DNA from 3 places in the Pelosinus fermentans DSM 17108 genome. Region 1 is predicted to be linked to each of the others. Evidence: riboswitches for the same ligand, from Rfam matches in the RefSeq annotation. Region 1 holds a riboswitch; each other region holds the start of a gene.
The links. A riboswitch is a leader RNA that binds a small molecule or an ion and turns the genes downstream of it on or off. The one in region 1 is predicted to bind lysine.
Positions count from the first base shown of each region.

Region 2: another riboswitch for lysine. It lies ahead of dapB (4-hydroxy-tetrahydrodipicolinate reductase); the one in region 1 lies ahead of FR7_RS09255 (amino acid permease).
Region 3: another riboswitch for lysine. It lies ahead of FR7_RS17425 (diaminopimelate decarboxylase family protein); the one in region 1 lies ahead of FR7_RS09255 (amino acid permease).

Region 1 covers NZ_AKVN02000001.1:2,058,041-2,070,178, forward strand. Annotated here, with positions in the region: gene FR7_RS09225 (MFS transporter) at 1-940, shown strand, start outside; gene FR7_RS09230 (RNA polymerase sigma factor) at 998-1,636, shown strand; gene FR7_RS09235 (DMT family transporter) at 2,053-2,940, shown strand; gene FR7_RS09240 (zinc-ribbon domain containing protein) at 3,009-3,305, opposite strand; gene FR7_RS09245 (bacteriohemerythrin) at 3,689-4,108, shown strand; gene FR7_RS09250 (metal-dependent hydrolase) at 4,181-5,137, opposite strand; gene FR7_RS09255 (amino acid permease) at 5,328-6,755, opposite strand; lysine riboswitch at 6,842-7,014, opposite strand; gene FR7_RS09260 (sugar diacid recognition domain-containing protein) at 7,167-8,240, shown strand; gene FR7_RS09265 (ribonuclease J) at 8,471-10,144, shown strand; gene FR7_RS09270 (HD-GYP domain-containing protein) at 10,542-11,123, shown strand; gene FR7_RS09275 (methyl-accepting chemotaxis protein) at 11,167-12,138, shown strand, end outside.
Region 2 covers NZ_AKVN02000001.1:2,571,686-2,583,823, forward strand. Annotated here, with positions in the region: gene FR7_RS11835 (helix-turn-helix domain-containing protein) at 1-242, opposite strand, end outside; gene FR7_RS11840 (YlzJ-like family protein) at 586-813, opposite strand; gene FR7_RS11845 (ClpP family protease) at 810-1,583, opposite strand; gene FR7_RS11850 (ribonuclease J) at 1,722-3,386, opposite strand; gene dapA (4-hydroxy-tetrahydrodipicolinate synthase) at 3,623-4,549, opposite strand; gene dapG (aspartate kinase) at 4,524-5,744, opposite strand; gene FR7_RS11865 (aspartate-semialdehyde dehydrogenase) at 5,755-6,786, opposite strand; gene dapB (4-hydroxy-tetrahydrodipicolinate reductase) at 6,979-7,773, opposite strand; lysine riboswitch at 7,938-8,115, opposite strand; gene FR7_RS11875 (general stress protein) at 8,220-8,837, opposite strand; gene FR7_RS11880 (YlmC/YmxH family sporulation protein) at 8,903-9,184, opposite strand; gene FR7_RS11885 (hypothetical protein) at 9,189-9,509, opposite strand; gene dut (dUTP diphosphatase) at 9,624-10,076, opposite strand; gene FR7_RS11895 (M16 family metallopeptidase) at 10,057-11,310, opposite strand; gene FR7_RS11900 (N-acetylmuramoyl-L-alanine amidase family protein) at 11,504-12,138, opposite strand, start outside.
Region 3 covers NZ_AKVN02000001.1:3,750,106-3,758,863, forward strand. Annotated here, with positions in the region: gene FR7_RS17410 (HD-GYP domain-containing protein) at 73-1,137, shown strand; gene FR7_RS17415 (phosphate acyltransferase) at 1,202-2,104, opposite strand; gene buk (butyrate kinase) at 2,153-3,241, opposite strand; gene FR7_RS17425 (diaminopimelate decarboxylase family protein) at 3,560-4,843, opposite strand; lysine riboswitch at 4,993-5,164, opposite strand; gene fumC (class II fumarate hydratase) at 5,245-6,630, opposite strand; gene larAH10 (NPN-dependent 2-hydroxyacid racemase, LarAH10 family) at 6,898-8,193, opposite strand; gene FR7_RS17440 (MFS transporter) at 8,206-8,758, opposite strand, start outside.

The DNA.
Region 1 (12,138 bases):
AGGGATTATAATTGCTTTTTGCAATAACTTCTCTATATTGCTCATATTACGGATCTTGCAAGGAATCATGCTGGCAGGATTTCCTGCTATTGCTATGGCATACGTAAATGAGGAATTTGATCCTAAAATAGTAGGTATGGTAATGGGGATTTATATTAGTGGCAATTCTGTTGGTGGTTTAGCTGGGCGTATTATGGTTAGTACATTGGCTGATTTTTCTACATGGCATATTGCAGTGGCTGGCATTAGTACAATTGGGCTGCTATTAAGTATTTGGTTTTGGATTGCTTTACCCAAATCCCAGAATTTCTCCCCCAAGAAAAGGGATTTAAGAGAGATGCTTGCTGCTTTGACTAAAAAATTGCAGAATATAGAATTACTCATGCTATATAGTATTAGTTTTTTAATTATGGGGGGATTTGTAACCTTATATAATTATATTGGTTATTCTTTAATGGCTCCGCCTTACAATTTAAGTCAAACTCTGGTTGGCTGTATCTTTATTGTTTATCTGATTGGAACCTTTAGCTCTACGTTTATGGGAAAGCTGGCGGATAGTAATGGCAGTTCAAAAGTGCTGTGTTTGTCCATTGGTATTATGTTGCTAGGTTGTTTGACTACCGTACATGGAAGTCTGTCCATTAAGATTGTGGGTGTAGCGTTATTTACCTTTGGTTTTTTTGGCAGTCATTCTGTTGCAAGCAGTTGGGTAGGGAAATGCGCTCATTCTGACAAAGCGCAGGCTGCTTCTTTATATTTGCTTTTTTTCTATTTGGGCGCTAGTACAATTGGGACAATTGGAGGAAAATTCCTGCTTTGGTATGATTGGGAGGGAGTCGTTATTGTTATTGCTCTTGCCCTAGTACTGGCTTTGATACTTTCCGGTGTCTTATTACTACGGGAAATGCGTTATAAAATATATTCGGCGGCTCAAAGCTGACTTATTTCTCACATGATGATATAATTAGAAAAAAATCCCTGGAAAGGAATTATAATTATGAGTGAGATTATACAGTCCATTGATCAAGAGATCCTTTCATCCTATCGGCAAGGTGACCAGGATCAAGCACTACAGCTGTTTATAAATCAATACCAAGCTAGATTATATGCTTTAGCATATAAAATGCTGGGAAATCATGATGATGCGATGGATGCTTTGCAAGAAATTCTATACCAGGTAAATCGATCTATGCATAATTTTAAGGAAAAGTCCAGTTTATACACTTGGGTGTATCGCTTAGGTTCAAATGTCTGCTTTAATTTTCGCAAAAAAAGGAATCAAACTGCAAATCAGGTAGAATGGGATGAGAGTTTATACCATTCGATGATGTTGCCCATAGAGCAGCCAAATGAAGATCCGGATAGAATGTGTGAGGTTAAGTATAAGCAGTACTTGGTTCAGCAGGCTATTTTAAAATTGCCCGAAAACCAGAGGATTCTCCTTGTTTTACATGATATTGAAGGGATTTCAAGTTCAGAAATTGCACAAATCCTAAATATTAATATCAATGCGGTCAAGTCCCGCCTTCATCGCAGTAGGGCAGCCTTGCGTAATATTATCAGTAAAGGATTCTCCGTTAAAGGAATGGAAGGGGTCGGAACGTTTTCTGTTAATTCTTCTGGTCATTTACGATAAGCTTTACAGTAATTCACAAATGATATCCAGGTATGGAAGACTATCCGGTATGAGGAGGTTTTGCAATCATTGTACTGTATATTCATACATATAAAGAATAAGAAGGCTTTTACTAGTCTTTAGTAAAAGCCTTCTTATTTCTTTACATAAAATATAATTAATTCTTCGTTCCTAATTTTCGTAAACAATATACAAGATTTTCTTTTTTACGATGGAAATTGATGCACTCACAGCATTTACCGTGGCGTTCGCAATCTGCCTTTGGACAGGTACAATTTTGTTCATTACAGCCAGCCATATAAAAAACTCCCTCCCTATGATTCTATTACTATTTTAGTATAAAGGCAGGCGAGAGTAAAACCCTTTATTAAGAGTAGTAAAATAATTCTGCAAGAAATACGATAAGGAGGCTATGAATGTCTGAAAATAAAGTTTGTCTATTAATGGTCTTTACAGCCCTTTTCTGGTCGGGTGCATTTATAACAGGGAAAATCGCAGTACTGCAATTTCCGCCCTTTGCCCTGACCTTTTTCCGTTTCTTGCTGGCATTGCCGTTTATATTCTTTTTGTTATATAGTAGGGAGAGGGAGAAATGGTTACCAAAAAGAAATCAGTGGCTGCCTCTTACTATATTAGGGATTATAGGTACTTTTTTTTATCATGTCTTATTTTTTAGTGCATTACAATACACTACAGCAATTAATTCTTCCTTGATTGGTGCAACCAATCCCGTATTGACAACTCTTATGGCGGTTTTATTCTTCAAAGAACATATGACACCAAAACGTTTAATTGGTATTATCTTTTCTTTTTCAGGTGTCTTTTTGATTGTAACGAATGCAGATTGGCTGCTGATTTCTACGTTTAATTTTAATCTTGGGGATATGCTCATGTTTAGCGCTGTTTTTAGTTGGGCATTGTATGCTCTTTTAAGCCGTTCTTATATGCAGAAGTATTGTTTATCACCATTAATGGTGACAGCCTATACATTTTTAGTTTGCGTAGTCATATCCATACCCTTTGTAATAGCAGAAAATCCTGCATCTTATTTATCTAAAACCAGTGTAGCTGGCTGGTTATCAATTGCATATATGAGTATATTTGCGTCTGTATTAGGATATTTAATTCAATTGTTTGCCATTGAAAAGATTGGTGCATCTCGGGCTGCAGTATTTGTTAATTTGGTACCTATTTTCACAATTGTTCAATCTGTTTTCATCTTAGGAGAATCCTTTACATTATTTAAGTGTATAGGAGCCTTGGGAATTGTTACAGGCGTGTACCTAGCGACAAGATCTAATTGAAGTTAAATAAAGATATCAAATTCTAAGAAAATAAAAAAGTCCCTGTCATAGACAGGGACTCTGACATCCTAGCGGTTCTGGCTAAAGCAATCTCTGCAATAAACAGGACGATCACCACTTGGACGGAAAGGAACTTGTGTTTGAACGCCACATGCTGCACAAGTTGCATCATGCATTTCACGTTGTTGGAAGCTGCTGTTGCGACCGCCACCGTTACCGTTTCTTTGTTTGTGAGCTGCTCTGCATGAAGGGCAACGTCCTGGCTCATTAGTAAAGCCTTTTTCAGCAAAGAAATCTTGTTCTGAAGCTGAGAATACGAATTGGTCTGCGCAATCGCGGCAAGTTAAAGTTTTGTCTTGGTTCATGTGTTGTATAGCCTCCTAAAATCTGTTACTAAAATAGGTAATGAGAATATTCATTGTTTCTTGTTAAAGTTACGTTAACAAGAAACATGAGAAATTCAATCGATCTATTTAAGTGCTTCTAAATCATACGCTGAATTGATATAAAAGTAAAGAGGATTTTTACTAAATTTTAAAAAAATTTATAAAAATTATAAAAATAGTCTCTATTTAACAATTAATTGGTGAATTTGCTCATAAATAAAAGAGAAAAACAGTATTGTTTAACTCTCTTTCCCAGAAAAAATGTTTATATTTTAGCAGATAAATTATATAATGAGCAGGTAGGAACTTGTCTCTTTTAGGTAAATGACAAAGAGAATGCAAGTAAAATGGAGGAACGAAATATGGAGTTTTTTGAATGGGATGAAGGCTTTTCAACAAAAATTCAAAGATTTGATGATGATCATAAAAAATTATTGACATTATTCAATAATGTATATCACCGTGTGTTTGAATGTACAAGCCTGGAAGAAGAAAGAGAATTAACGCAGCATACCTTAGTTGAATTATTAGACTATGTGAAGTATCATTTTTCCGCAGAAGAAGAATTGATGATACAGCTTGACTATCCTCAATATTTAGAGCATAAAAAAGAGCATGGATCTTATATAGCCGAAGTGAATAATTTCTTAGATCAGCATAAACAAGGGACGGCTGCATTGTCCTTTCCAACCTTTATGTTTCTTAAAGAATGGATTACTAAGCATATTTTAGTACGTGATAAGGAGTATGGACAATTTTTTAATGATAAGGGAATCAGATAATAATCATTCACTCTAACTTTTATAGCAATTTTGATAAATCGTTAGGGCTTTTCCCACTCTGAATTGTAAATTTTAGTGTAAGTCACAAGGGATCTGGGTAGTGCTGCCGTAAGTATGAAGATAAGAAGTCGTGGGATGGTTAGTAGTATGATCAAATATAATAGTAGCCCGATGAAGAAATTGTTTATTTAAAACATAGCGAAGGTCATAAATTGTAACTGAGATGGAATGAGTATTTTTCTGTTCTGCAAAATAAATAAAAGGCGTAAAGGTAGCAAAAAAGTTTCCGATTAGTGTTTTTTTTGCTTGTAAAGTAAGATTCGAAAGGTTCTTTTGTTTTGCTAAATCTGCATGAAGTTTTAATTCCGGGGAAATGGTTCCTAATTGTCCGACCAAGTACGCATTTTTTGTTTCTAAAACAAAATCCCAGAACAATATGCGCTTTAGTGATGGCATGACAGTGATTTGCAAAATTTCTCGTTGAGAAAATAATCGATGAAGCTGTTTTGTTGCTTTTTTGCGCAAGACCATTCTAAACAAGATATATGCTGTAAGAATTACAAATGTAAAGCACGATAATGTGAACATTGTAAAATCAAAAGCGTATACACTAAGTAATAGCACGAATAGTATAGGATCAAATACATTTAAAAGGTGTAAGCTTTTGCGTTCTTTTTGAATTGGCCATAAGATAGCAGCGCCATGGGTATTGAAATAATCCATAATGATATGAGATAAACTACCAGAGAAGGCCCATCCAAATAGGGAAAGGAAATTAGCTTGTGGCATAATCATAGATAAAACTGTACTGATCAGGAACGACCATAGAACTAAGCCCGGGATGGAATGAGAAAAAGAACGATGTTGCCTAAGATAAGAGAATTTTCCTTTTATTTGTGCAATGATATCAAAATCCGGCGCTTGCGCGCCAAGAATGGCAGCTAGATAAATCGGATCATAAATGGACAAAGGATGACCAGATAATCCTGCAATCGCGATGCCAACAAGTGCATGAGAGAAAGAATCCATAATGAATGTGCCTCCAGCTTTCTATTTTGTTTACATAACATTATAACACAGAACTACAGGTGCACTTCCATAGTAAGTTTTGCCTTTCGATATACACTTATCTCAAGATATGAAATAAAAAAGTGGTGACCTCATAGTAGAGACCACCACTTTTTACTATACTAAATTTTAAAAAAACGTGCCAAGTTTTTCAGCTCATTTTTTCTTCAATTTTAGCTGCGCTAATTTTCTTGTCCAAGAATAAAATATAGTATAAATAAACACCTAATAATGCAGGAAGGCCTGTATATAAAACAATTCGTTGGGATTCATCAAAATACAAGCTGCATATGACTCCAAGGTTCAAGACTAAAGCTAATATTGGGACCAGAGGATAAAAGGGAGTCCGAAATTTTAGCTGCTCTATTTTGCCGCCTAGACGGAAAAATTCTCTGCGGAAGTTGAGCTGACACCAGGCAATAATAACCCATATCAGGCAGCCAGTCAGTCCTGTACTGGACATAAGCCACAGGTACACGGTATCAGCAGCATATTCACTGGTGAGTAAAGACATACACGCCAAGATAACAGTAATATAAACTCCATTGACAGGAACACCGCGAGAATTTAATGTACCTAAACATTTTGGCGCTAAGCCTTCTTTAGACATAGACCAGAGAAGACGAGAACAGGCATATAAGGCTGAATTGCCTGCAGATAAAGCTGATGTCATAACAACGAAACTCATAATATCCTTAGCTAAAGGAAAACCTAAGATGCCGAATACATGAGCAAAAGGACTTTCTAAAACACTTGCTTCTTGCCAAGGGATAATACCTGCCAGTACGATCATTGCCAACACATAGAAAAAAATAATCCGAAAGGTAATACCTTTAATAACACGGGGGACATTTTTACTGGCATCTTGGCATTCGCCGGCTGCGATACCGACAAGTTCAGCACCTTGAAAGGAGTAGACTACAGCAATCATAGTTAAAAATACAGCTTGAAATCCATTAGGAAATAAACCCGATTCTGTATTAAAGTTGGATAATCCAACAATAGGAACGGAATGACTGGAAAAACCAAAGAGCAAACCTGCACCTGCGACAATAAATGCTAAAATTGCAGTTACCTTTATACTCGCAAACCAAAATTCAGCTTCGCCATAAGCCTTTACAGAAATGACGTTTAGTAAAGCAAGCATAATAGCAAAAAAACCGCACCATATCCAAATCGCAATTTGCGGAAACCAATTGTGCATGATAATACCTGCAGCAGTAAAGTCGGCAGCAATACAAATGGCCCAATTCAGCCAATACAGCCAGCCGGTAGTGAAGCCAGCACCAGGAGAAATAAAACGTGAAGCATAGCTTTGGAAGGAACCAGAAACAGGCATGGCTGAAGTGAGTTCTCCTAGGCACAATAATACCAGATACATGATAAAGCCGCCGGTTAAATACGCAAGAACGGCACCTAAAGGACCTGCCTGATTGAGGGTTACGCCTGAGCCTAGAAAAAGTCCGGTACCAATGGTACCACCAATGGATATCATCATGAGATGCCGTGAGTTCATGCCGCGTTTGAGCCCTTCTTTTTCAGGACATAAATCTTTAAGATTCACTGTAGAATTTGACATATTTGACCTCCTATCGAATTAAAACAAAAATGGTTGTGATCAATCTCACAACCAAAAAATTTACTCCAAGGAATAAACTAACGCTTGCGTGAGATAGCACTTCATCTGAAAAATTAGATGACAGTCTTGTATTTATTTAATACAAGCCCAACAACAAGAAATGGCATTTTTTGTTGTTTCGGCAACTATTCCTTTCTATATAGTTCATTGCTGCCAGCTCACTATATATACTGATAATATTTGCGCCTCTATAATCACAACATATTTAATTTCTTGCTTATTTTAATCAATATCAGATTAGTTGTCAATCACTAGATTCGTATTAGAAACCTTTACTATAGGAAAGTAACAAGTCTCTACAAAAGGAAATAAAAAAATGTATGTCAAAGTCATTGTGTGGAGGAGTGAATTATGAACAATACATATGGACGGATGGATGCTGAATTTGCTCAATCCTTAGTTGATATCGTTGCTGCTGAATTAAATAAAAATGTAAATATCCTTGATGATCAGGGTGTAATTATTGCTTCTTTTAGTAGAGAACGGATTGGGCAAATACATGAATCAGGGGCTAGAATGCTTGGAACTGGAGTTGTAAAAGAATTTTATGTCACAAAAGAAGAGGAATGCTATCTAAAGGGGATACGACAAGGTTATAATGTACCCATCATGTTTGATAATCGGTGTATAGGAGTAATTGGTATTACAGGGGATCAAAAAACAGCAGAACCTTATGCCCGATTAGCAGCACGCTTTGTAGAGGCAAATGTGCAGTCGAATGCTCAGCAGGAAAAGTTAGTAGGAGCATTACAAGAAAAAGAAGAATTACGTTCTGTATTCTTAAATAAAATTATCACGGTACAAGAAGAAGAACGTAAAAGAATTTCCCGCGAGCTGCATGATGAAACAAGCCAATCTCTTACCTCGATCATTGTAGGTTTGCGTATGCTGGCTGAGCAGGTACAAGACAGTGAAGATAAGGAAAAAATATTAAAAATGCGTGACCTTGCTGTTACAACTCTAGAAGCGGTTCATCATATTGCAGTTGAACTGCGTCCTGTATTATTAGATGATTTAGGACTGGTTGCCGCAGCTAAAAAGTATATAGAAAATTACGCTAAGCAATATGAAATTTCTTTACATAGTGATTTTAGTAATTTGTCCAGAGAGCGATTTTCTCCAGAAGTTGAGATTACGTTATACCGAATTCTGCAAGAGGCCTTAACGAATATTGTGAAACATGCGCAGGCATCGGAAGTTTGGGTATCATTAAACAAAAGACAGGACAAACTTATGTTAATGATCCAGGACAATGGTGTAGGTTTTGATACAAAAATGGTTAAAAATACTCATACCCGTACCTGTTTAGGAATCTACGGCATAGGTGAACGGGTAGCCTTAGTGGAAGGTACCTTTACGATTACATCTGTTATTGGTGAAGGAACTAAACTTTCTGTGGAAATTCCTTTGGGAGAAAAAAATTGAAAAAACGCTAATTTGACTCATTATAAGTAAATATTGTCTGCTGAATGAGGGAATGCTTGTATATTGTAGAAAGATCAAGTACAATGTAGGTAATGGGTTGTGAGCGGGTATTTTCATTTATGAACATTTGGATGAAGTCAGCCATTTTATCTTGGTGGGGTGACTTACGGAACGTCTATTGGTGAAAACAAAGTTAAATATACAAACTCAAATAATGGAGGTATTTTTTTTTGGAAAAACAAAATAAGCTCGCTATTATTCCACTGGGTGGATTGGGCGAAATAGGGAAAAACATGACGGTCATTCAATATGAGGATGATATTGTCATACTAGATTCTGGGTTGGCATTTCCAGAAGATGATATGTTAGGGATTGATTTAGTGATACCTGATATATCCTATCTTCTTGAAAACCAGGATAAGATAAGGGCAGTTGTCATTACTCATGGTCATGAAGATCACATTGGATCTTTATCTTATTTACTCAAGCAGATTGACGTACCTGTTTATGGTACGCGTCTTGCAATGGGACTGGCTGAGTGCCGCTTGAAGGAAAATAATGTGGCAAATTATAAATTGATTTCCATAAAGCCAGGAGATCAGATAACATTTGGCAAAATTCAAGTGGGATTTATGCGGGTGAGTCATTCTATTCCTGATTCTGTAGGGATGTATTTTAAAACTCCAGTTGGCACGATTGTTCATACTGGCGATTTTAAAATTGATTACACACCAGTTGATGGTAAGGTAATGGATCTTCATAAGTTTGCTGAACTGGGCGATGAAGGCGTAATGGTTTTAATGTCCGACAGTACGAATGCGGAAAGACCTGGTTTTACGAAGTCAGAGCGTCAGGTGGGTCTTGCCCTTGATGAAGCTTTTAATGCAGCAAAAGGACGAATTCTTCTGGCAACCTTTGCATCTAATGTGCTAAGGGTGCAGCAAGCGATTACTTCTGCTTGTAAATATGGTCGAAAAGTCGCAATCATTGGACGAAGTATGATCAATGTGGTAAATATTGCTACAGAGCTTGGATACTTAACAGTTCCTGAAGGTGTGTTAATTGATATTGATGAAATTAAAAATTATCCAGGAAATCAAATTTTAATTTTATCAACAGGAAGCCAAGGAGAGCCCATGTCAGCTTTGACACGTATGGCAATGAATGATCATAGAAAAGTTGAAATATACCCTAGTGATACCGTTATTATTTCTGCTTCACCGATTCCAGGAAATGAAAAATCAGTATCAAAGACTATTGATGCTCTACTGCGCTTAGGAGCGGAAGTTATTCACGAACGTTCTGCAGGTATTCATGTTTCTGGACATGCCAGTCAAGAAGAATTGAAATTGATGCTGACTTTGGTGCGGCCTCAATATTTCATTCCAGTGCATGGAGAGTATCGAATGTTGATGAGCCATGGAAAGCTTGCTCAAGACTTGGGCGTTGCCAAAGAGAATATTTTTATTGGCAGTAATGGACAGGTCTTTGAGTTTAGTAAAGATGCCGGCACTATAACAGGAAAATTGGCTGGCAAGGTAACTTCAGGAAAAGTATTTGTTGATGGTTTAGGTGTAGGTGATGTGGGTAACATTGTTATGAGAGATCGAAGTAAATTATCTCAGGACGGTGTACTTATCGTTGTCATAACCATGGACAAAGAAAGTGGTTGTGTTGTGGCTGGACCGGATCTCGTTTCTCGGGGATTTGTTTATGTTCGAGAGTCAGGACAATTAATGGTTGAAGCCAAACAAAAAGTCAAACAGGTTTTGGCTAATTGCGAAGCGAATAAAGTGATAGAATGGGCATCGATAAAAGGCAGTGTGCGGGATGCTTTAAGTAAGTTTGTATATGAGAAGACTCGCCGCAGCCCCATGATTTTACCCATTATTATGGAAGTATAACCAAAAGTGTCATTGTAGTTACTAATAAAGAAGGAAGCCTAAAGCAGGCTTCCTTCTTTATTAGTAAAAATGCTTCATCGATAAAAATGTTTATATTATTTTTATTGATGAACATCATATTTTAAAAAGAAAAAATTAGGCATATCAAGGTAACATAATTTACTTATGTTACCTTGATATGCCTAATTTTGATATATTACGTCATTTTTCATGTTTTTTCCTTCTTTTACGACTTTATTTTTTTTGTAATATGAAATATTTTTTATTATTCTTAGAAAATAGTTAAAATTGCTTTTAAATAAGTGAGAATTATACTAAATCTATCTTCTGAAAATACAAAGCTAATGTAACATAAGTAAATTGTGTTACATTAGCCTTGTATTTTTAGGAGGTCTGCATGCCCAATAACGCTACTATTCTTCCAAAGTCTGAGGCAATAGCCTGTCTATTTCAATTGATAGTCAATTATAATCTCTCAACCGCCAAACATTCTTGTAGAGTTAAGAAACTTGCAGTTGGATTTGCAGTAAGGCTTGGTCTTTCATTTCAGATCATCCAACTAATGTCAGCGGCGGCTTTACTTCATGACATCGGAAAGATAATAATTCCTAAAAAAATTTTAAATAAACCAGAAAAACTAACAAAACATGAATTTGAGATTATAAAGCAGCATCCTGAAAATGGATATCATCTACTGAAAAAGATAGATCCCTTGCACAAATTAGAAAATTTAGCAGAAGCTATTCTTTTTCATCATGAAAGATATGATGGTACTGGATATCCCCGCGGAAAGGCAGGTGATGAAATACCTTTGGTAGCAAGAATATTATCTATTGCAGATGTGTATGAGGCCATTACCTCAAATCGAGTCTATCATAAAGCAATGACTCAAAAGGAAGCAAAAAAAATTATCGATGAAGGAAAGGATAAGCATTTTGATCCTTATTTAGTAGATGTTTTTTTGCGGATAAGGAATTGAAAATAGTGGCGAACCAAAATAAATTTGAGAAGGAGCAAGGAAGTTGGAAATTTTTGATAATATGAAAGTCGTGTTTAAATTAGGTGTTTTAATTATTATATCTTTATTATCTTTAGGCGTTAGTGGTTATACAGGATATTATTTCCTTCAGGAATCTAATATTGATATGAATAGTATGTATAAGGAGCGATTGATTCCAGTTAAGATATTAAATGAGACTCGTGCAGAAGTCCGAAAAGGTGATGCTGCAACTTTGGAATTGATGCTGGCAACGAATGACAATAAGAATCAGGAATTAAGAAAAATTTTGGTTGAGGTAACAGAAAAGACAAATACAAATCTTGCAGAAATTGAAAAAGCGAATTTGGATGTAAAAAGTAGTGAGCTGTTAAATCAAATAAAAACGACTATGCAAAAATACCGTGAAGCCAGAAAACAAACATCTGAATTGTCTATGCAAAATAAAAATGCGGAAGCCTATGTCTTATATGTTACGAGTGTAGATCCGCTAGCAAATGAACTTTTACAACAATTATACAACCTTTCTGATTATTATAGTAGTTTGTCAGAACAAATGAATAATGAAAATCAGCTATCTTTCAAAAAGGCGACTCAGATTACGATTGCTATTATGGTGTTATCACTCATCATATTGGGCGTAAGCGGATTATATATTACAAGAATTATAACGAAGCCTTTAAATGAGATGGTATTAATTTGCGGAGAATTAGCAGCTGGTGATTTTCGCGATAAACCTCGCACCTTTGTGAGAGAAGATGAAATTGGACAACTATCAGATGCTTTGTTTAAAATCCAGGGTAGTCTTCGTTCTCTTATGAAGCAGGTCAATGTATCTGTGGAGCAAGTGGCAGCTTCCTCAGAAGAATTGACAGCTAGCGCGGATCAATCTGCTCAAGCGTCAAATCAGATTGCCGGATCGATTACGGATGTGGCACAAGGAATGGAAGAACAGATGGCTGCTGCCGATGATACATCTGCTGTAATGCAGCAGATG
Region 2 (12,138 bases), 510 kb from region 1:
ACTGTTGTAGGATTTTGAGATTGACGATATAAATCAACAATTTGTTGACCATCTAAACCTAGAAAATTAGCATAATTACGAATAAATCCTTTTAGGTATACCTCACCTGGTATAATACCATAATTACCTTCCTCAATTGCTGTTATATATACAGTCCTTATACTGGTGGCAATTTCAATTTCTTTAACAGAAAGTCCTTTTTTTTCCCGCTCACTACGCAAAATTTCACCAATTGTTTGCACTCAAGATACCCTCCTTAACTTCTCTATGTAGTTAATAAATTTAAGAATTTTAGTTTTAGTTAGCTATAAACTTAGAATTTTTATAGTAGCAGTCTCAGTTCCAGATTTCTCCACCTTAACAATAGATATATTTTACCATTTATATGAGTATTTTTCAAAGTTTCTTTTTATTTTGCGTAAATCGTCAAAAATAAAAAGGATTTTAGATATTAAATAGTAGAATTTTATGTTTTTATGTTACTATAAGGTACATTTTGTTGCATTGAATATAGAGCAGAAAGACCGCCAAGGTTAAGGTATCTTGCAGCGGTCTTTTGTACTACGTTATCTTAATATAAACATTTTATAAAATGGGCTTATATGTTAAAATCTTTCCTGGTTGTATTTCTGGTTGTAGGTAATCTTGGGGGTTTGTTGTTAGTAATCGGCTGACCTTACATTGAGTGGGACCTATTTTCTCGACTAGTAACTTTATGTTATTGCATTGGATTTCTTCATAAAGAGGTGGGCTATCTGGTAAATTATTTGTACTAAAAATTAATTCTTCTGGTAATATACTCCAGAAAGTCATTGCTTCAACCCCTTAGTTTCTTTTTGTATTTTAATTAATTCATTTAGTTTTGTTTGTGCGTGGGATAATCCTCCGATTTCGTTGATGATACCATAAGATACAGCATCTCTGCCAATGACGGATGTGCCAATATCACGAGATAGCTCCCCTGTTTTAAATAGCAGCTCTTTCCACTTTCTTTCAGAAACATTAGAATGATCTACAACAAATTTATTAACCCTATCTTGCATTTTTTCTAGATAATCAAAAGAACTAGGAGCACCGATAACCAACCCAGTAAGCCGGATGGGATGAATTGTCATGGTAGCACTTTCTACAATATAAGAATAAGTTGCAGATACAGCAATTGGCACACCAATACTATGTCCACCACCAAGTACGATAGAAACAGAAGGTTTGGACATACTAGCGATCATTTCTGCGATAGCTAATCCTGCCTCGACATCACCACCAACTGTATTTAAAAGCAGCAATAAGCCTTCAATATCAGAATTTTGTTCAATTGCTACTAGCTGGGGCATAATATGTTCATACTTAGTAGTTTTATTTTGTGGTGGTAATATCATATGTCCTTCTACTTGTCCGATAATTGTCATGACATGTATGTTGGTTTTAGCTGTAGGAATTTCAGTGGCACCTAATTCTTGAATATTGTCTACGGTATCAGTCTTTCGAGCTGTCACCGTTTTTTTTGTATGCTCAATTGGTGGTTTAGGGTTTTCTGGATTTATTCCAGGTGGTTCTATAGTTGGGTTATCATTTTCTAACATTGCATTACCTCCAATATAGTACTTTTTATTCTTTATAGTATTAGCTATGTATAAACTTTCATACAGCTTTGCACAAAAAATGGCTTATGCTGTTATAAAATCAGCATAAACCATTTAAAAAAATAACAAATTATGTTTTTAGACTTCCATAATAATTGGCAGTATCATAGGACGACGACGTGTTTTTTCATATAAATATTTACCCAAGGTATCACGAACGCTTGATTTAATCATAGCCCATTCGGTAACATTGTTCAATTCGCATTTATCCAGTGTTTGTCTTACTTTGTTCTTAGCTTCATCCATTAATTGCTCGGATTCCCTCACATAAACAAAACCACGAGAGACAATATCGGGACCTGCAACAACACAGCCGCCTTGCTTGTCCATTGTAATAACAACAATCAAAATTCCCTCTTGGGAAAGCTGTCGGCGATCTCGTAGTACAATATTGCCGACATCGCCAACACCTAATCCATCAATTAACACAATGCCAGAAGATACTTTTCCTGTAACACTGCCTTTTTCAGGAGTAAACTCCAGTACCTGCCCATTCTCAGCAATGAAAATATGATCTTTAGCCATGCCAAGCTCTTGGGCTAATTTCGAATGCTTAACTAAATGACGATATTCACCATGTACTGGAATAAAAAACTTAGGACGAATTAAATTGTGCATCATTTTTAATTCTTCCTGGCTAGCATGACCTGAGACATGAATGCCAGAAGTTCTCTCGTAAAGCACTTCTGCACCCTGCCGTAATAAATAGTCAATAGTACGAGATACTAATTTTTCATTACCTGGAATTGGCGTAGCGGAGATAATAATGGTGTCACCAGGTACGATATCAACTTTACGGTGGTCAGACATTGCCATTCTAGTTAATGCTGACATAGGTTCACCTTGACTGCCAGTTGTGATGATAACCACGCCTGATGCAGGATAATTATTAATTTGGTCAATGTCAATGAGTATACCTTCTGGAATATTAAGATAACCTAATTCCGATGAAATCGTAACTACATTAATCATACTACGTCCCAAGACTGCTACCTTACGATTATATTTACAGGCGGTATCAATAGCTTGTTGCACGCGATGTACATTGGAAGAAAAACTCGCAATGATGATTCGTCCATTAGCATTATAGAACATCTCATCAAATGTAACACCAACTGATTTCTCACTCATCGTATATCCCGGATGCTCAGCATTCGTACTGTCTGCAAGCATAACGAGTACTCCCTGATCACCCAATTCGGCCAATTTATGAAAATCGGTAACTTTACCATCAACTGGAGTTTGGTCAAATTTAAAATCTCCGGTATGCACAATTGTGCCAACAGGAGTTTTAATAGAAAGGGCTACAGCATCTGCAATACTATGACTAATGCGAATAAAACCAATTTTAAAAGGTCCAACTTCAATTTGGTCGCCTGCCTTGACAGAAATTAAATTAGTTAATGGAACATTATTTTCTTTTAATCTGCCTTCAAGTATTCCCAATGTTAACCTTGTACCGTAGACAGGTACGCTAAGTTGCTTCAGAACATATGGTAATGCACCAATATGATCTTCATGACCATGAGTAAGTATTATCCCCCGTACTAAATCACGATTTTCTAGTAGATACGATATATCTGGAATGACTAGATCAATTCCGAGCATATCATCTTCCGGAAACATTAGACCAGCATCAATAACAATAATATCGTCTCCATAACGAACTACAGTCATATTTTTGCCAATTTCACCTAATCCGCCTAAAGGGATAATTTGAATTTTTTGTTGTGTTTTTACCAAAAAAAATCACACCTCCAGTTATTTTTATAAAGCAAGAAAAACAAACCATTATTTCTAGGTATTTGCCGTTCATTAGAAAATGAGCTAAAAACCGGCCCGTTCATTCACTTATTGTAATTATAGCTTATTTTAAAGTGCATTTGCAATATATGATGCTTCTTTTGAAGGTATTATATGTAAGATTCTCTTGATAAAAGATAAGAACCTCACCCAAAATATGAATGAGGTTCTTATCCTTATATACGATTTATTTTATGCAGATAGCTTTTTATTTGTTCTAATTCATTAATTGTCGGTGGTATTAAAGGTAACCTAAAGGTACCGCCATTTTGCCCAATTAGATTTACAGCTGTTTTTACTGGTATCGGATTGGTTGTAATAAACATCATTCTAAAAAATGGTATTAATTCGGATTGTATGGCTTGAGCTTTAGCAATATCATTATGGACAAAAGCTGTAATCATTTCTTGCATACGATTCCCTACAATGTGAGCTGCCACACTAATAATACCAACGCCACCCACAGATAGGATTGGTAATGTAAGGCTATCATCACCACTGTATACCATAAATTCATTAGGAGTCGTTCGAATAATTTCTGCAACTTGCTCAAGATTTCCGCTGGCTTCTTTAACAGCAACAATATTTTTAAGTTCTGCCAAACGCGCTATCGTTCCAGGTAAAATATTAGAACTAGTACGTCCAGGAACATTATATATGATTAGCGGTAAATTAGTACTGTCAGCAATAGTTTTAAAATGTTGATAAAGCCCTTCTTGCGGCGGTTTATTGTAGTAGGGGCCTACAAGCATAGCGCCATGTACACCTAATTTCTCTGCTTCTTGCGTTAACTTTACGGAAGCCATAGTGTCGTTTGAACCAGTACCAGCGATCACGGTAGCTTTATCACCAACAGCATCAAGTACCGTGGAAAATAGCTTGAGCTTTTCTTCTTTATCTAATGTTGCTGATTCACCAGTGCTACCAGCAACTACTAAACCATCTGAACCATTTGCAACTAAATATTTTGCAAGGGTGGCTGCCGCATCATAATTGACGCTAAAATCATCATCAAATGGGGTTACCATGGCTGTTAAAATCCGTCCAAAAGTCTTCATAGTAATCTTTTTCTCCTTATTAACATGATAAATTAAACTTTTCATGTAATGCTGTAACGGCTGATTGTACAAATGATTTCTTTATTAAAACGGAGATTGATGTATGAGAGTCTACTGTTTGTAATATAGGGATGTTATTCATAGACAGGGCTTCTATAAAACTGGCCATCACACCTGGGACACCATTAATTCCCCCACCTACAACTGAAACTTTAGCACAGTCAAGAGTTGTGTGTACATCGCAACCAAATTCTTGAAGTTGAGCAGTTGCTTTCTCTGCAAGATCTTCTGCTATTGTAAACATGATTTGCCCAGGATGAACATTAATCAAATCTACACTGATTCCATTGTCCGCCATTGATTTGAAGATATTAAAGCTTGCAATATTATTTAAAGAATCATGTAAATTAATTTTGATTTGGGCAATATTAGATATAAAGGTTACACCTGTAGCAACACGATCAGCAACATATGTGTCAGCTGTATCTTCTTTAGTAATGCTAGTTATAAGTGTACCAGGTTCATTGGAAAATGTTGACTTTACCACTAGAGGAATACTTTTCTGCATAGCAATTTCTACAGCTCGAGGATGAATAACTTTAGCACCTTGGTGAGCTAATTGACAGACTTCTCCATAGGTAATACAGTCGAGAATCTTTGCTGTACTTACAATTCTAGGATCGGCAGTCATAATTCCATCTACGTCTGTATAAATTTCTATCAATTCAGCATCGAGAGCAGATCCCAAAGCAGCTGCAGTAGTGTCACTACCTCCACGGCCTAATGTAGTAAATTCATCATCAATAGTTATACCTTGAAAACCGCATACTACAGGAATTTTACCCATCTTAATTAAGTTGCATATGCGAGAAGGATCTACTTTTAAAATACGAGCGTTATTGAAATTATTATCAGTTATTATGCCAGCTTGCCCACCTGTAAGCATAACAGCATCAAGTCCAGCGGCTTGTAATGTGCCAGCCATAATGACGGCGGAGATCATTTCGCCGCAGTATAAGATCTGATCAAGTTCGCGGCTTGCTATATCTTTATATGCTTTTCGTGCTAATTCAATAAAAGTATCGGTTGCATAGCATTCCCCTTTACGTCCCATAGCAGAGACGACAACGACAGGACTCAATTCGTTAGTAACAGCAGCTTTAATTTTTTCTATTACTAACTTTCTTGCCTCAGGAGTTGCAACTGAGGTACCACCAAATTTTTGAATTATTATCCCCATTATTTACACCTCAAATTAAGTTATGCTTAATCATATACTCGGCAATTTGTAAAGCATTTAAAGCAGCACCTTTACGTATTTGATCGCCAACAACCCATAAATTAAGGGCATTTTGAATGGAATTATCTTTTCTAATTCGACCAACAAAGACTTCATTTTGGTTTGAAGTGAATAATGGCATTGGATACAACATTTCTGCAGGATTATCTTGTAAAATAACCCCAGGAAATGCAGCTAAAAGTTCTTTTGCCTGATCAACTGAGACTTCTTTTTCAAATTCTATATTGATTGACTCTGAATGGCTACGATAAATGGGCACTCTTACAGTAGTTGCTGTAATTCCCATTGTATAATCATTGAATATTTTCTGTGTTTCATGTACCATTTTCATTTCTTCTTTTGTGTAATCACCTTCCACAAATACATCAATGTGTGGAATGACATTAAAGGCAATCTGATAATGTTTTGGTAAGCTGGAACTTGGTAAAATAGTAGCTTCTACAGGACGATTTTCTACAATTGCTTGGACCTGGTTATCTAATTCATCAATCGCTTCTTTACCAGCACCAGAGACTGCTTGATATGTGGATACCACTACTCGCTTAATTTTAGCCTGATCATATAGTGGCTTTAAAGCCATTGCCATTATAATGGTAGAACAATTTGGATTTGCAATAATTCCTTTATGTTGTTGTATCGCTTCTGGATTCACTTCTGGTACAACTAATGGTACTGTAGGATCCATTCTAAAAGCGCTGGAATTATCAATGACTACTGCACCATATTTTACTGCAGCAGGTGCAAACTTTGTGCTGGCAGAGCCACCAGCAAATAAAGCGATGTCTATATTCTTAAAAGAGTCATCAGTAGCTTCTTCTACAGTGAAATTTTTTCCCATAAAATTAATAATTTTACCGGCTGACCGTTTGGAAGCAAGCAATTTTAAATTATCATATGGAAAATTACGCTCTTCAATTAAATTTAAAAACTCCTGACCAACTGCTCCAGTAGCTCCGAGTATTGCTACATTATATTTTTTCATATATATCGCTCCCTTTTGTTTTCTCATAAGATTCTATATACTTTATTATATTCATATTTTTTACTATAATTCTTGCTTAGAATGCTTAATTTAGTGCAAAAAATGCTATTAATTTAATAATGATTATGCCATTAATGCCATTATTTTGGGATATTTATATTTCATAAGCTATATGTTAAAGGATACAAGGGATTATTTCAAAATTTCTTCAAGTCCTAAGACTAGGCCATTTGCATTAAGTACGTGTTTACACGCTAGTAAAACTCCTGGCATAAATGATTCTCGTGATATAGAATCATGGCGAATCGTCAAGGTTTGACCAAGTCCACCAAAAATAACTTCTTGATGTGCTACATAGCCAGGAAGACGAACGCTATGCATTCTGATACCTGAGAAGTCGCCACCACGTGCACCAGCGAGCTTTTCAACCTCATCAGGGTGCCCTTGATGTAAGAAACCGCGCTTTTTGGCTATTAGCTCTGCAGTATGCAAGGCAGTTCCAGATGGTGCATCAAGTTTTTGATCATGATGTAATTCAATAATTTCCACATGAGGAAAAAATTTCGCAGCATCTTGTGCCAGTTTCATCATTAAGATTGCCCCAATTGAAAAATTAGGAGAAATTAATGCATTTACCTTAGTTTCTACGCATAATCTTCTAATCTCTTCTATATTTTCTTCTGATAGACCAGTAGTTCCCACAACAGGACAGATTCCATTATTAATGGCGATGTGGATATTATTTAATACTACTTCTGGTCTTGTGAAATCAACCATTACTTGTGGCTTTGTTTCGTTAATAACGGTTTGCAAATCATTACCTATAACAATGCCCGTTTTTCCTGCGCCGATTAAATCACCAATATCTGCAAAGTCAGATTTAGTATCCACAGCACCTACGATACTTAATTGAGTATCGTTATGTATGGCTTTGAGTACTTCACGCCCCATTTTACCGTAAGCTCCGCAAACTATCACTCTAATCATCTTGTGCACCTCCTAATAGTAGCAATGTATTCATTCAAAGTGTTGAATGTTAATAATGAAGACAAAAATAATAGCCGATGAGTAAAATCTCATCGGCTGTCAATAGTAGGTAAGACAGTATAAGGATGGTGAGAAAACAAAATAACAATGTTTTCCCACGCCTTAGATAAGATAGCACTCCACTAGAAAATTAATTCTAGTGACAGTCTTACATCTATTAAATGAAAGACCAGCACAAAAGATTTGGTGTCTTTTGCACTTCGGCAAACAACCCTTTTCTTTCAGATCATAAAAACCAATCTCCCTGAAAGTACTCTTGTTGTCTGCACCTCTATTCCATCCCGCGCAGGATGAAGTCTATTGAATTACATACATTGTATACTAGTGCCTATAGAGGTGTCAATATATGAGTGGAGAAAAAAACGCTATTTCTCCATTCCTATATTCTATTTACTATGATTCTCTACATCTTTAGCACCATTTTGCCGCAGGATTTGTGCTGCAGAACTGACTTTGGTTGTATCTGTCCGAATAATTGCCAGAATACTACCACCGGCAACTTCTTGCTCATAACGTTGACTTGCTTCGGCAGGAATGCCCCAATCAATCAATCCTCCTGCAATACCACCTGCGATTGCTCCTCCTACAGCAGCAGTAATAGGACCTACTGCGATAATCGGACCAATGCCGGGAAGCATTAAGGCTCCTGCTCCCATAAGTAAGCCACCAATTCCACCTAAAGTACCGCCTGTTAATGTACCATCAGTAATATCGTCATCATAGGTTCCATCTTGATTTTGATCTTGATTCTTTTGTTTTTTAGAGACAATATTAATTTCTTCAGTAGTAAAGCCTTGTTTTCGTAGCGTGTTCACAGCATTTTCAGCTTTAGCTCTTGATTCAAATACACCAATAACAGTTTGATTGGCTTGTTGTGTATTTGTGGTATTGTTGTTAGCTGGTGCTGCCATAGTAGTAGCATTTCCATTTCCTGCACTATAGCTGTTTACTAGTGAACTTTCATTTTCTTCATTGGAAACTTGATTATTGGTTTGATTTTTCATGAGTAAAACCTCCTAACATTAAATGCATATCATGCAATTTAACGTTAGTGTCTCCATGATAATCATTAATATGTATTTTCATGACGTTCTCGGTTAAAATTAGTATAAGCATTATTTATATCGACAATAATTACTTCATCTCCAATACGTTTTATTGTTTGCCAAGGAATAGTAGAAGATTTTATATCATTAAAAAAACTAAATAATCCGTTTTTTCTTGGAAGTACAATTGTGAGTATTTTTCCTGATTTATGGTCAAATGTTAACTCACATTCTTCAATGATTCCTAAGCGAGCTCCATCACTTAAATTTATAACTTCTTTTCCGGATAGATTGCTTAAACGCATTTTATCACCCCTTATTATTTTTGCAAAAAAGTCTTATAAAGAAAGGTTGAATGATGGATAATAGAATGGCTATGCAGGCTACTGGGTCTATCCACATTTGAAAAAACAGTATTTTATGAGGGATATCTAATTTTAAAAAAGATATTAGCATCACTAATGATAAGTATATACCTCCAGCAATTGCAACTAGCTCTTGAATTGCTAATGATAAGGGTGAGCTTTTTACATCACCTGCATCATATGTTTGACGAAAGTATTTTATTCGTTCTAATAAAGATAAGATTAATAGTAAAGAAAATCCCAGTAAAATGCTCCAGGAATACATGGTAAACCTCCAGATACCTTCTACTTTAATAGTATGAGGTTAAAGTCAATAATATGTTAAAAAAGCTCTATGGAAAGTATACATAACTTTTCCATAGAACTTTTTTAAAGTATATTATTGACCTGTACTACCGAAACCACCTGTTCTTGTAATGAACAAGTTATTTTCATCATGATCCGCTAATAAATATTTATAAAAAATTCCTTGTGCGATTCTGGTCCCTTTATTTATAGGAATGCTCTGAGAGCTATGATTATAGATTGCAATGAAGATGTGTCCTTCATTTTCATTATTATTGAAATAATCAGCATCAATGATACCTTGGCCATTTACTAAACTTAAATTTTTTTTAATCGACAAGCCTGAGCGGATATGTATGCCAAGATATTCATCTGATTGCATATATGCTTTTATTCCTGTTGGTACTAGCGTAACACTAGCTGGGGCTAATAATACATCTTCAGCTGCAGCTATATCATATCCTGCACTATATTGAGTTTTTCTAGTAGGTAATCGCAGATCATTTTTTTCATAACTAGAAATAAATTTAAAACCTCTTAATTGCATTATATATCTCCTCATTTACTGGACCTAATACTGTAAAAGCTAACCTATCTGGAATCAATAATGTATGTATAATATTGTGTAAGTTTTCTAAAGTTACCTTATCAATTTTATCAACTACTTCATCAAGAGTGATAAAGCTTCCCAATGTTAGTTCCATTTTACCGATTCTAAACATACGGCTGCTAGAACTTTCAAGACTTAATAATAAACTCCCCTTTAACTGCTCTTTGGTTTTTGCAAGTTCAACAGCATTAATTCCTACGTTTCTTAGTGTATTAATATTATCGATTATCAGTTCTATTACTTGAGAAGCATTACTAGGTCTTGTTCCAGCATAAATAGTAAATAATCCGGCATCGCTATAGTTAGTTTGGTAAGAATAGATTGAATAGGCAAGTCCCTGTTCTTCTCTAATTGATTGAAATAAACGTGAACTTATACCACCGCCGACTATGGTATTTAATATATGCATGGTATAGATATCCGGCGATGTTTGAGGTACACTGGCGGTTCCGAGACAAATATGTACTTGCTCAATATTTTTAGATTGTATAATTTGTGCAGGTATTAAGTTTGGTGCAGTGGAACTAAGAAACTTCTTTTGACCAGTCATATTACCAAAATAGTACTCTACTAAGGCTTCTAGTCTTTCATGGCTTAATTTTCCAGCCCCGGCAATAACAATATTATCAGGGGTATAAAAACTTTGATAGTATTCTAGAATCATATTCTTATTAAAATTTTCAACAGATGGAGTGGTCCCAATAATGTTATGCCCTAAGGCATGACCGGCCCAAACATTATTATGATGTAGATCGTGGACTAATTCATCAGGCGTATCTTCATACATACAAATTTCTTCTAGTACGACTTCTTTTTCGCGCTTGATATCTTCTTGGGTAAAAATAGATGTTCTCAGCATATCACTGAGGATTGCAAGAGCTAATTCTAGATGAGTATCAAGGACCTTTATATAATAACAAGTATGTTCTTTAGTAGTAAATGCATTGATTTGCCCTCCGACCCCATCGACTGTTTCGGCTATATCCTTGGCAGAACGATTTTCAGTTCCTTTGAAAACCATATGTTCAATAAAGTGAGAAATCCCATGATTATATTTTTGCTCAAAACGTGATCCAGTGCCTATCCAGATTCCTAAAGTAACCGATTTGACATAAGGAATAGCTTCTGATACGACTCGAATACCATTTGGTAATAATGATTTACAATACATATAATGCTCCTTTAACTCAATATATAATTAACTTCCGGCTGTAATCGAATAATTCCTGCACGACTCTTAGAATTTGCGAGAAAATCACTATAAATAAAGGGACTAGTACTCAGATAAAGTTTAAATTCTATCTGAATACTAGTCGCAATTTAATCATTTTTTATACTAGAAAGCATCATCCTTAGAGCAGTTTTTAATTCTTATTAAAATAATTTACAATCCCTGTAAAAATCCCCTGTGCTAATTTGCTACGATAAGAATCACTGCTTAGTTGAGCTGCTTCTTCTTTATTAGATACGAATCCCATTTCAACTAAAGTACTTGGCATAGACGTGTTACGTAGAACGTGGAAATTGGCAGAAGATGTTCCTTTATCAATTGCACCAGTTTGCACGACCATAGCGTTTTCTACTGCAGATGCCAGTGCAGATGATTTTCCCGTAGAGTAGAAAGTCATGGCACCTTTAATATTAGGATCAGAATTAGAATTGGAATGGATGCTGACGAATGCATCTGCTTGGTTAGAGTTAGCCAGAGTAACTCTAGCCCCCAGCTCTTTACTCAAAGAGCTGCCTTCAGGCGCAACTGTCCGATCCGTTTCACGAGTCATGATGACTTTAGCACCAGCTTGTACTAATTTATCACGTAATTTTAAAGCTACGGATAAATTATTATCAGACTCTCTAGTATTATTGGCGACTGCCCCAGGATTGCTGCCACCATGTCCAGGGTCGACTACAATAATCTTATTTTTTAAAGTGGTATTACTATTTGTTGGTGGTAAAGGTTTTACAGTAACAGGATTATTCTTCGATGGACTGGATGTAC
Region 3 (8,758 bases), 1.7 Mb from region 1:
GTGATTTCTCTTCATCGTATATACTAACAGGCATGTATTGCTGATTTTTTTGAAAATAAAGGAGCTCTCATTTTGCGACAGATTAGGTTAACGGAAGTACACCCAGGTATGATATTAGCACGAAACCTTTACAGCAGAAAAGGACATATCCTGCTTGCTTCAGGAGTCAGGCTAACGGAAGTCTACCTTCACAAGTTACGAAGGTTGAAAGTAAAAACTCTCTTTATTCACGACGAAAGATATGAAGATATAGCGATTCCAGAATATTTATCTGTAGAAACTCAGCAACGGGCCTTCTCTATATTAAGTTCCACTATGGAAAAAATTCATAATAAAGAAGCCTTTGCCATAGACGATATCAGTTCTATTGCCTCTGATATCGTTGAAGAATTAATTATTCAACCCGCCATAAGCATCCAATTAACTGGAATTGCAACTCATGATGACTACACCTTAGATCACTCCTTAAATTGTGCTATTTATGCTGCTCTATTGGCTCATTCTTGTAGTTTTTCCATTCCCCAAATCAAAGAAATCACCTGTGGTGCCCTGCTTCACGATGTCGGTAAAATGAACGTCGATAAAAAAATTATCAATAAACCGGATCGCTTAACAGAAAAAGAATTTGGCATCATTAAGCAGCATCCACAATCTGGATTTAATTTATTGGTGAAAAAACGCTGGGAGCTGTCAAGCCTTGTTGCTCACATGGCATGGCAGCATCACGAAAAAATAGATGGCACAGGATACCCGCGAGGACTCCAGGGTGAAGAAATTCTAAATTATGCTCGTTTATTGGCAATTACCGACGTATATGAAGCGATTACAGGGTGCCGCCCATACCGTAAAGCTATGAATTTGGAAGAGGCATATGATATTATTCGCTCTGGTTTAGGAACTGCTTTTGACGAGCATTTCGGCAAAATATTCTTATCTAAAATGGCCTTATATTTTCCAGGAATGGAGGTCCTGCTAAATACAGGAGAAAAGGCTATTGTCGTCTCCTTATTGGAGCATACCCCTCGTCAGCCGATAATCCGTCTTATTGCCTACCCTGATGGAACCGCCTATTCCCCGCCTATCGAAATTAACCTGGCAGAAAATTCTCATCTTTCCATTGTAAGCACATCGATATAAAAAATAGAGGAAATCCTTGTATACATCAAGGATTTCCTCTATTTTTCTATCATTCTTTCCCATTCTACCCTAATGGCTTGACTAAACAAGCCAAGGCAATGGAATTCATCTTTCCCTCTGGTGTCTCAGATCGTGAAGTCATGACTATGGGGTGTGTTGCCCCTAGGACAATACCTGCCATTTTACTTTTAGCAAAATAAATCAGAGACTTTCCTAAGGCATTGCCAGTCTCAATATTAGGTACCATGATTAGATCAACATTACCTGCTATTTTGCTGTCAATCCCTTTGTGCTGCGCTGCTTTTTGACTAACTGCCACATCAAGGGCAATCGGTCCTTCTATCAGACTAGCAGGTAAATCCCCATTGCTTCTCATCTCTACTAAAATCTTAGCATCTAAAGTGGCGGGCATTTTTTCATTAACTATTTCATTGGCCGTAAGCAATGCTACATTAGGAATCATGATTCCCATTCCATGCAGTGCCAATATTGCATTCACCAAGATCTGCTTCTTTTCAAATAAGGTAGGAGCAATATTCATACCTCCATCAGTAATAAATAAAAGTTTTTTCTGACCTGGAATCTCAAAAGCACCTAAATGACTTAATAGCCTTCCAGTACGCAGCCCTTCCCCTTTATGCAATACTGCTCGTAAAAAATCACTACTATTTACTAATCCCTTCATCAGCACTTGAGCTTGACCGTTCTTTACTAAGGAAACAGCCTGCACTACTGCCTTCCCACTGTTTGCTTCATGCAAAATTGGCGTATCAGCAGATAAGCCAACCTCTTCCATTAAAGGCTTAATAAGAGCAGTATCTCCTACTAAAACAGCCTCAGCAATCCCTTCCTCTTGAGCTAGTTTGACAGCCGCCAAGACTCCTTTATCCTGTGCTACAGCAACACTAATCCTGATTAAAGAACGATTTTTAATTTCAGCTATGATTTCATGATAATTAGAATACAAACGACAACCTCCTAAAAGATCTGCCAATATCAGAACTGTTTATTCATTTTATACTGAATACATCTGCGCTTCTTCTTCGCCTCGAATTACTCTTAAAGTTCCAAATGCCAATGCTTCTAGCTCTTCTTCTCCTGGTATTACAATTACAGGAGCAATAAACTGCACTCGGCTTTTAATAGCGTTAACAATAGGTTCTGAATGAGCAATTCCCCCAGTTAGAATAATACACTCCACTTGACCTGACAATACAGCAGCCATTCCCCCAATTTCTTTTGCTACTTGGTAGGAAAGAGCTTCCAATACCAAGCTAGCCTCCTCATTTCCATGAGCGGCCATAGAAAAAGCTTTCCGAATATCGGCAGTACCAAGATAAGCATACATTCCACCTTTATGATTGAGTATCTCTTTTAATTCATCAAAGGTGTAAGTACCAGAAAAAGCAAGTCTTAAAAACTGTCCTACCGGCAGCCCCCCACAACGATCAGGAGAAAGAGGTCCCTCCTCTTTCGGATTATTGACGTCAATCATTCTTCCCAGCTTGTGAGGTGTTACAGAAATTCCTGTCCCTAAATGAGCCACAATCAGATTCATCTCTTCATATTTTTTCCCAAGCTGCTTTGCTACTTTACGAGCTACAGCCTTCGTATTTAATGCATGGGACAAGCTAATCCTTGGCAAATCAGGCAGACCGGATATCCTTGCCACAGGTTCCATCTCATCCACGGAAACAGGATCTACAATATAGGAAGGAATTTTTAAAAATTCGGCTAACCCATAAGCCATGACAGCCCCTAAATTAGAAGCATGTTCACCTCTTTTAGCTTCTCTTAAATCATTCACCATCTCTTGAGTAATTTCATAGGTTCCGCCTTTAAGAGGCTTTAATATCCCCCCACGGGCTGCAACTGCATTAAATGTAGAAAGGTCAATCTTTTCTACTGCTAATTGTTCTAAAATAATTCGTAAACGATACTCATACTGATCTAACAATTTCACAAATGGGCTGGTGTCGGCAGCAAAATGTTCCACAGTCCTTTTGATAAGCAGCGTTTCTCCATCATATACAGCAAATTTTGTAGAAGTTGCTCCAGGGTTAATCACTAAGATTCTCTCTTTTAACAGGCAATTATCAACCATAATCCCCCTCCAGATACTAGTACCTTGTCAGCCATTATCCTACTGTTTTAAAGCTGACAAGGTATTAGGTAACATTCACAATAAATATCTCAACATTCAGACTTCTTTCTCACTATTTATTTCCTTATTCTTTCAGAATATCCTGCTTACTAACTATATTCTCTCTATATACTTTTTAGAAAACAGAAAAACGCTGCTCGCCCTTTAAAAATAAGACCTTTTGAACCGCGAAGACGCGAAGAATAGGAAGAACACGAAGTTAGTGTATGCTAAAATAAAGAGCAGACAGGTATACCTGTCTGCTCTAAACATCATTCTTTATTTTTTAGTTGCCGCAGCCAAATTCATTTCACATTTTTCAAAATCCAAAGTCGTAAAGTAATCTTCAATTGTTTCTGCACGACGAATCATCTTAACTGCTCCATCAGCTGTTAACAGCAATTCAGCAGAACGTAATTTACCATTATAATTAAAACCCATTGCATGTCCATGAGCACCTGCGTCATGCATCACAACAATGTCACCAATGTCAATACGCGGCAAGTTGCGGTCAATGGCAAATTTATCATTATTCTCACATAAAGAACCTGTCACATCATACACATGATCAAGGGGCAGGGCTTCTTTTCCTGCAACCGTAATATGATGATAGGAGCCATACAAGCCAGGACGCATCAAATTTGCCATACATGCATCAAGACCTACATAATTTTTATAAATCTCTTTTTTATGAAGCACAGTAGAAACCAAATATCCATAAGGACCTGTAATCATTCTGCCACATTCCATGGTGATTTTTAATGGATGCAGTCCATTAGCCACAATCTTTTCTTCATAGGCTTTACGTACACCTTGACTGACAGCATCCAGATCTACAGCCTGCTGTTCAGGACGATAAGGAATGCCAATACCGCCACCCAAATCAATCATCTCAATGCGAATCCCTAGTTTTTGATACACTTCAACGACCAAATCAAACATCATTGCTGCTGTAGCCACAAAACTGTCAGGATTTAACTCGTTGGAAATTACCATGGTATGCAAAGCAAAGCGTTTTACTCCTTTACTTTGGATGATCTTATATGCCTCAAAAATTTGTTTTCTGGTTAAGCCATATTTGGCTTCTTCCGGATAACCGATAATATCGTTGCCGCCTTCCAGCAAAGGACCTGGATTATAGCGAAAGGAAATTAATTCAGGTAAGCCTACATGTTTTTCTAAATATTCAATATGGCTAATATCATCAAGATTAATAATAGCTCCTAAGTCTTTGGCTGCCTGATACTCTTCGGCAGGAGTATCATTAGACGAAAAAATAATGTCTTCTCCCACAATTCCAGATTGTTTGGATAAAATGAGTTCGGGTAAAGAACTGCAATCAGCACCAACGCCTTCTTCCTGCAGTATTTTTAAGATATGTGGATTAGGAGTAGCCTTTACAGCAAAATACTCTTTAAATCCTGGTGCCCAGGAAAAAGCCGCTAATAATTTGCGGACATTATTCCGAATCGCCTGCTCATCATAAATATGAAAAGGAGTCGGATAATGCGCAATAATTTCCTCAAGCTCAAGCTTAGTAAATGGTAATGTTTTTTCTGCCATAGTAATGTTGTACCTCCTGAATTGTTATTATAGATTCTAAAACTTCTCCTCATTCGTTATGAAGCAAGCCTCTAGTAAAAAAGTAAAAGCGGTCTGCGGAAAACTATTCCGCAAACCGCCATAAGAATTCAAATGATCTCACAACCAGCAATGCAGATAGCACTCCATCCAACTTGGATGACAGTCTTGCACTTATTCAATACAAAACCAATAAACGGGTCTTGCCAAACCCTTCTACTTCGGCGGATATTCCTTTTTGCATCTTTCATCGCTGGCAACTCCAGATACATATTCTTAATATACCGCGCCTCTATCTTATCTTTATTTATTTTGTTATTTTTATAAGTATAGACTAATCTAGTTTGTCATGTCAACTCTTATTCTATTCTTTTATTCATTTTCTACCTTGGTTTGACTAAAATAGCTGGATTCATATATAAATCATATTGTTCTGCACTGACTTCTCCAGTAGCCAAAGCAGATTCTTTCAGTGTAATACCTTCTTTTGCAGCTCTTTTTGCAATCTGTGCTGCTTTATCATAGCCAACAAGGGGTACTAAACCAGTGATGAGAATTAATGATTGGTGTAAATAAAAATCAATCACATCCTCCCTTGGCTGTATGCCTATCGCACAATTTTCATTAAAGGAATGTATGCCATCAGCTAATAAGTTAATGGATTGCAGTAAATTATACACAAGTACAGGCATAAATACATTCAATTGAAAATTCCCCTGACTTGCAGCAAACGAAATCGTTGTATCATTGCCAAACACTTGCGCTACAACCATGGTCAAAGCCTCTGATTGAGTAGGATTTACTTTTGCCGGCATGATAGAGCTGCCCGGTTCATTCTCAGGTATTTTAATCTCACCTATACCGCAGCGTGGGCCACTTGCCAGCCAGCGAACATCATTGGCAATTTTCATCAAGTCTGCCGCTAAGGCTTTGATGATGCCATGAACTGCCACGACTTCATCCTTACTCGTCAAAGCATGAAATTTATTTGGTGCAGTATGAAACTGCTTTTCTGTTAGCTTAGTGATTTCTGCAGCAATTAATTCACCAAACCCAACTGGAGAATTAATACCTGTACCGACAGCAGTCCCTCCCATTGCCAAATCGCGCATGAAATTAATACCGATAGTCAGCATTTCTTCATTTCTTTCGAGCATCCGTACCCAGCCGCTTATCTCTTGCCCAAAAGTAAGGGGAGTCGCATCCATCAGATGGGTTCGGCCAATTTTAATGATATGATTATATTCCTCTGACTTTTGCTGTAAGGTTTGTTTCAATGCTGCAATCGCCGGCAGCAATTTATCAATCACTAAACTAACACCAGCAACATGAATGGCGGCAGGGAAAATATCATTAGAACTTTGGGATTTATTTACGTGATCATTGGGATGAACAACCACTGTTTTCCCATTTTCCGTTAATAATTGATTTGCCCGATGAGCAATGACTTCATTCATATTCATATTAAACTGTGTACCACTGCCTGTCTGCCATACAGACAAAGGGAAATTTCCATCCAATTTTCCTGCCAGCACTTCATCGCACGCCGCTACAATAGCATGAGTTCGCTCCTCATCCAATATATTCAGCCTATGATTTACTATAGCAGCTGCTTTCTTCAAAGTAGCAAATACACCAACTAATTCATAAGGAATCTTTTCTATGCCGATACGAAAATTTTCAAAGCTACGTTGGGTTTGTGCTCCCCACAACTTATCCTTTGGTACACGTATTTCCCCCATTGAATCCTTCTCAATACGATATTCCATACAAAAACCCTCCTCATTCAATTGAATCTGCTTTTACTGTAGTTCAGACTAATACGTAAGAGATAATAAACCATTACTCTATCTCTTCCCCATTAGCAGCAACAATCCTGCTGCTATACTAGCTTTTAAAAAGAAAACATTTTGAACCGCGAAGATACTAAGAATATAAAAACACGAAGATTTTTTTAACCGCAGAGGCGCAGAGACACAGAGAAATAAAACTCTCTCTGTGTCTCTGCGCCTCTGCGGTTACATTATTTTTTCGTATCAAATACTTTCGATTGGTACTGTGTTGGCTCCATGAGCCATGACGGTGATCGTGTATTCTGTCTTATTTATTATTTTTTCAGCCATGGTGATCGCCTCATCCAAGCTACTAGCAGTCAGCATTCCTGCTTTTTCAAAAAACTCTTTATTCTGAGGCAATGAAACAACAATATGAGGAACTTCTTTTGCCATATATCCCAGTTTTAATGCAATGAAGCCTGGAACGGTAAAACCTTTTCGCAAAGCCAATTCTCGCTCATACAGAGAATCGTAGTTAAACCAGCCGCTAAAATCAGGCGGCTCCATGATATCACGGCATTCCAGCAGTAAAATCACTACACCTGTGGATTTTACCGCCATGAAGGAATTTCCAATGGTTTTGGAGCCTTGATACAGATTGATGTCTTTCGGGAATCCTCCAGCAGAAGCAATGACCAAATCAGTTTTTCCGCTTATGGGAACACCAAATATCTCATTAGCTGTTTTGCATCCTTGGAGCCAAGCTTCATGCCAGTGACCGGCAACAAAAGAGGCAAACTGACCTTCTGGTGTAAACACTGCATTTAATAAAAAGGCTGGTTTCAGTAATTCTGCCATTTCCAGCATATCCGCATGCATAGGGTTATTTTCCAATTTACCAACAGTACATTCTGGACTTACCCCCTGTCCAACTACTGTATGAAGACATAGACTATGATTTTCCTGAATCGTGCTATAAGAGGAGATCCCTGGCATGATGGCTTTACGTCCGCCACCAAAGCCAGCCATTAGATGATGAACAATTCCGCCCGTTAAAATGACTTTATCGGCATTAACTACATGCTTATTCATATGGACATCTTTTCCCCGTGAAGTTTGACCCACATAAACAAATTCATCCGTTTCTGGCGCATGACTTTGTAGGATCGCTATGCGTTCCACAATTTCCTGACCAAAAGTCAGTACATTTTCCTCATGAGTATGATGGCGATGGGCGCCCAGTGCAACAATAAGGGAAATATCTTCATCAGGTATACCAGCTTTATTCAGTTCATTCAGCAAAGTAGGTAAAAACAAATCATGACGCACCCATTGACGAGTTATATCACTAGCAACGATGACCACTTTATCACCTTGCTGTATTACATTCTTTAGAGGTGGAGTACCAATTGGATTGTTCAGTACCTCACGAACAGCAGCTTCTACATCTGAAACTGCTTTCGCTGGTTTACCTTCCACAACATTTACAACGCGTTCTTCCGGCAAAGCTACTTTAATTTCACTATCACCAAAACCAAATGAAAATTCTTTTAACATCTAGCATCTCTCCTACGCAATCTTTTCAAGATTATTATTTTCCTTTAGTACTAAAGGCTTATCGGGCTTGACAGCCAACCATGCAACAATGCCAATCACGGCTGAAGCTGCAGTTGTCAGAATAGCTGCCTGCCAGCCATAATTCGTTGCAACCCATGCTGTAGCAACCGGAGCAGCAATGCCGCCCATATTCCCCCAGAAATTCATCCAGCCAGTTATCGATCCAGCAAATTTACCTCCAATATCAAGACAGGCGGCCCATGAAGCATTAAAAGTAAATCCAAGAGATCCCAAGGATATCGTTAGCCATAATACATTCAGCCAAGGTACAGTTGCCACTGCTCCCAGGTAAAGAGTTATACAACAGATAATTAGTCCTAGAATGCCAAATAAAGTGCGGGATTTATGCCTTGACACACCGGAAGCGACTAATTTATCACTGATATAGCCGCATGTAGCCGTTACTATACACAATGCCGCCCAAGGAAAAGAAGCAGCAATCCCCATTTTCTGCAAAGAAAAATTTTGAGCCTCTATTAAGTATAATGGCAACCAAGCTAAAAAT